Regions from separate parts of the Streptomyces sp. HUAS TT11 genome, predicted to be linked through region 2. Evidence: predicted binding sites of a transcription regulator. Region 2 holds the regulator's gene; the other holds the start of a gene.
What was found. Region 2 encodes HspR, which represses chaperone genes until heat shock. Its sites were predicted from a motif close to TTGAGNNNNNNNNNCTCAA; they were not measured.
Positions count from the first base shown of each region.

Region 1 (2,393 bases), 1.1 Mb from region 2:
CCGCCAGTCGGCCAGCGTCGAGCCGCCCCACAGGCCGGCGAACTCCGTTCCGCCGCGGAACACGAGCCAGGCCGCCGAGACGACCTCCCCGTCCGCCTCCGCCACGTGGATCGCGATCTCACCGGGGTCGGCGGCGACCCGCCCGATCAGATCGTCCGCGAGCCAGCTCCAGTCCCCGCCCCAGACGGCCGACTCCATCGCGGCGATGCGCCGCATGTCCGCATCGGCCGTGACCCGCCGCAGTGCGACGCCCCGCGGGAGGGCGGGCTGCCGTACCGCCAGCTCCTCGGTGCGTCCGATGAGCACCGTCTCCCGGTCCTCGGGCACGAATCCCGCGGCGCGCAGCCGGTCGACGACGTCGGCCGGGGTGTCGTGCCCGCGCGTCTTCCACTCCAGCGCCTCGCCGCGTCCGGCGAAGTAGTCGCGTTGCCGGGCGATCAGCCGGTCCAGCTCCGTCCCGCGCACCCCGAGGTCGCGCGGCCCGGTGACCAGGCCCCGATGCTGACCGACGATCCGCAGCAGCGGTCCGTCGTGCTCGTGGACGACGCCCGCCGCGAGGGTGGGCGGGGCGCCGCGCATCTGGTCGTCGTACTTGGCGAGCAGCATCTCCGTGTCCGTCACGGGGAGACCGTAAGGCCGGCCGCCGGTGCCGGGGCAACTGCTTTCCGCCTCGCGACCGTCCGCGGTGGACCGGGCGGCCCGGCCGTGCGGGTCCCGTGGGCCGGGAAGCCCCGCCGCCCCCCGGGCGTTGCAGGGGAGGGACCCCGCCGCGGACAGCGCACGACCGGAGCCGTGAGCGGTGCGCGGCACCGCTCTGACGTGCCGTTCACGGAGTCGGCAGACGTGATCGCTCACAGCGAACGCCGCCGTGGGAACAATCGAATCCTCCGGAGCATTGAGTCCGCATAGCTCAACTTGACTGCCGAAGGGGAGATCATGGCTTCGACGTCCACACCGCTCACCCTGCCCGTGTTGCCGCTCGACGGTGAGGTCGTGCTGCCCGGGATGGTGGTTCCGCTGGACCTGAGCGATTCCGAGGTACGCGCGGCCGTGGAGGCCGCGCAGGCCGCCGCCCGGTCCGAGCCCGGGAAGCCCACGGTTCTGCTGGTGCCGCGCATCGACGGGACGTACGCGAACACCGGTGTGCTCGGCACCGTCGAGCAGGTGGGCCGGCTGGCCGACGGTGACCCGGGCGCACTGATCCGCGGCCGCGGCCGCGTGCGGATCGGCGCCGGAACCACCGGCCCGGGTGGGGCGCTGTGGGTCGAGGGGACGCGGATCGACGAGAACGCGCCCGACCCGCTGCCGGGACACGCGACCGAACTGATCAAGGAATACAAGGCTCTCGCCACGACCTGGCTGAAGAAGCGGGGCGCCTGGCAGGTCGTGGACCGTGTCGAGGCGATCGACGACGTCTCCGCGCTCGCCGACAACTCGGGCTACTCGCCCTTCCTGACCGTCGAACAGAAGGTGGAGCTGCTGGAGACCGTCGACCCGGTCGCCCGGCTGAAGCTCGCCGTGCAGCAACTGCGCGACCACCTCGCCGAACAGGATGTCGCGGAGTCCATCGCCAAGGACGTCCAGGAGGGCGTCGACAAGCAGCAGCGCGAGTTCCTGCTGCGCCGCCAGCTGGAGGCCGTGCGCAAGGAGCTGCGCGAGCTCAACGGGGAGGCCGGGGAAGGCGAGGAGACCGACGACTACCGGGCCCGTGTCGAGGCCGCCGACCTGCCGGAGAAGGTCCGTGAGGCCGCTCTGAAGGAGGTCGACAAGCTGGAGCGGTCGAGCGACCAGTCGCCCGAGGGGTCGTGGATCCGGACCTGGCTGGACACCGTGCTCGAACTGCCGTGGAACGAGCGCACCGAGGACGAGTACGACATCCGCGGCGCCAAGGCCGTCCTGGACGCCGAGCACGCGGGCCTGGAGGACGTGAAGGAGCGCATCACCGAGTACCTGGCGGTGCGCAAGCGGCGCGCCGACCGGGGTCTGGGAGTCGTCGGCGGACGGCGCGGAGGTGCCGTTCTCGCCCTCGTCGGCCCGCCGGGTGTGGGCAAGACGAGCCTCGGCGAGTCGGTGGCGCACGCCATGGGGCGCAAGTTCGTGCGGGTCGCGCTCGGCGGCGTGCGTGACGAGGCGGAGATCCGCGGTCACCGGCGCACGTACGTGGGCGCCCTGCCGGGCCGGATCGTCCGCGCCGTCAAGGAGGCCGGTTCGATGAACCCGGTCGTCCTGCTCGACGAGATCGACAAGGTGGGCTCGGACTTCCGGGGCGACCCGGCCGCAGCCCTGCTCGAGGTCCTGGACCCGGCGCAGAACCACACCTTCCGCGACCACTACCTCGAGGTCGAACTCGACCTGTCCGACGTGGTGTTCCTCGCGACGGCCAATGTCCTGGA
Region 1 covers NZ_CP196184.1:3,319,366-3,321,758, reverse strand. Annotated here, with positions in the region: gene ACSHXN_RS14810 (GNAT family N-acetyltransferase) at 1-606, opposite strand, end outside; gene lon (endopeptidase La) at 937-2,393, shown strand, end outside.
Region 1: lon (endopeptidase La) is a predicted target of HspR. The motif match lies at 896-914, and genes of this name have one in related genera.

Region 2 (2,393 bases):
GAGGCGGGCGACGACAAGGAGAGCGGTGGCCCGGACGAGGGCTGACGTGATCGACAGGGGAGTCCGTACCGGGCTCCCCACGGAAAACAACGCCGAACGGAAGGAGGGGCGTCGGGGATGAGTACCAAGGACTTCATCGAGAAGGACTACTACAAGGTCCTCGGCGTCCCCAAGGACGCCACCGAGGCCGAGATCAAGAAGGCGTACCGGAAGCTCGCCCGCGAGTTCCATCCGGACGCCAACAAGGGCAACGCCAAGGCGGAGGAACGTTTCAAGGAGATCTCCGAGGCGAACGACATCCTCGGCGACCCCAAGAAGCGCAAGGAGTACGACGAGGCGCGCGCCCTCTTCGGCAACGGCGGCTTCCGTCCCGGTCCCGGGGCCGGAGGATCGTTCAACTTCGACCTGGGCGACCTCTTCGGCGGTCAGGGCGGCAGCGCCGGGGGGAACTTCGGCGGCGGCATCGGTGACGTCTTCGGGGGCCTGTTCAACCGCGGCGGCGGCGCGGGCACGCGCACGCAGCCGAGGCGCGGCCAGGACATCGAGTCCGAGGTCACGCTCAGCTTCATGGAGGCGGTGGACGGCGCGACCGTTCCACTGCGCATGTCCTCGCAGGCGCCGTGCAAGGCCTGCTCGGGCACCGGCGACAAGAACGGCACGCCGCGGGTGTGCCCGACCTGTGTCGGCACCGGCCAGGTGGCGCGCGGCTCCGGCGGCGGATTCTCGCTGACGGATCCCTGCCCGGACTGCAAGGGCCGCGGACTCATCGCCGAGCATCCCTGTATGGAGTGCAAGGGCAGCGGCCGGGCGAAGTCGTCCCGGACGATGCAGGTCCGCATCCCGGCGGGCGTCACGGACGGGCAGCGCATCCGGCTGCGCGGCAAGGGCGGCCCCGGCGAGCGGGGCGGCCCGGCCGGCGACCTGTATGTCGTCGTGCACGTGGACGCGCACCCCGTCTTCGGCCGCAAGGGCGACAACCTGACGGTGACCGTGCCCGTGACGTTCACGGAGGCGGCGCTCGGCGGCGACATCAGGGTCCCCACCCTCGGCGGACCCGCGGTCACGCTGAAGCTGCCCCCGGGCACGCCCAACGGGCGCACCCTGCGCGCCCGCGGCAAGGGCGCGGTCCGCAAGGACGGCACTCGCGGCGACCTGCTGGTCACCGTCGAGGTGAGTGTTCCGAAGGACCTGTCGGGGAAGGCTCGTGACGCCCTGGAGGCGTATCGCGAGGCGACCGCGGGCGAGGACCCGCGGGCGGAGCTGTTCCAGGCGGCGAAGGGAGCATGAGGAGATGGACGGCCGTCGACGCAACCCGTACGAACTGACCGAGGAGACCCCGGTCTACGTCATCTCGGTGGCGGCCCAGCTCTCCGGCCTGCACCCGCAGACGCTGCGCCAGTACGACCGTCTGGGGCTCGTCTCCCCGGACCGCACGGCCGGCCGGGGCCGGCGCTACTCGGCCCGCGACATCGAACTGCTCCGTCAGGTGCAGCAGTTGTCGCAGGACGAGGGCATCAACCTCGCCGGCATCAAGCGGATCATCGAGCTGGAGAACCAGGTCGCCGCGCTCCAGTCCCGGGTAGCGGAGCTTCAGGCCGCGCTCGACGGCGCGGCGGCGACGATGCGGCAGCGCGAGGCCGCGGTACACGCCTCGTACCGCCGTGACCTGGTGCCGTACCAGGAAGTGCAGCAGACCAGCGCGCTGGTCGTGTGGCGGCCCAAGCGGCAGCAGCAGTCCGACTGACATCACGCCGAAGGGGCGGCACCGGAGACATCTCCGGTGCCGCCCCTTCGCGCGTGGCCGGAGTCAGTGGTCCCAGATGCCGTAGGCGGCGGTCCGCCCGGCCACCTCGGCTCCCGAAGAGTCCGTGAAGACGACGCGGTAGTAGTACAGGCCGAGCCGGTCATCGTGGACGGTGGTGTCCATGTAGGAGTTGCGGTCGCCGACCCGGCCCGCGACGAGTGTGGTCCAGGCCCCCTGGGCCGCATCCCAGCGGTCCACGCGGTAGCCGGCCAGTACGGAGCAGTCGCCGAGGCCCGAGCTCGCGGAACAGTCGACGGACAGATCCGGGTACAGGTCCCCGCGGATCTCGGCGCCGGTCCAGCCGGGCGGCCGGGTGTCGGGGAGGGTCACCGGGACATCGGTGGTGTGGAAGAAGCCGGGCTCCATGCCGTCGTACAGACCGTGGCCGTCCGTCGCGGCCACCCGGTAGACGTGGGTGGCGCCGTCCGGGACCGTCGGGCAGAGGATCTCGGTCGCCCGGGAGTCGGTGGTCCAGCAGTTCTTCTCCCAGACCGTCTCGCCGGTCTCCGGGTCGACGGTGCCCTGCCAGACGTAGTAGCCGGTGACGTCGTCGTCGGCGGGCGGCTCCCAGGTCAGCCGGACGCCGAGC
Region 2 covers NZ_CP196184.1:4,464,147-4,466,539, reverse strand. Annotated here, with positions in the region: gene grpE (nucleotide exchange factor GrpE) at 1-45, shown strand, start outside; gene dnaJ (molecular chaperone DnaJ) at 118-1,287, shown strand; gene ACSHXN_RS19955 (heat shock protein transcriptional repressor HspR) at 1,292-1,744, shown strand; gene ACSHXN_RS19950 (PA14 domain-containing protein) at 1,808-2,393, opposite strand, start outside.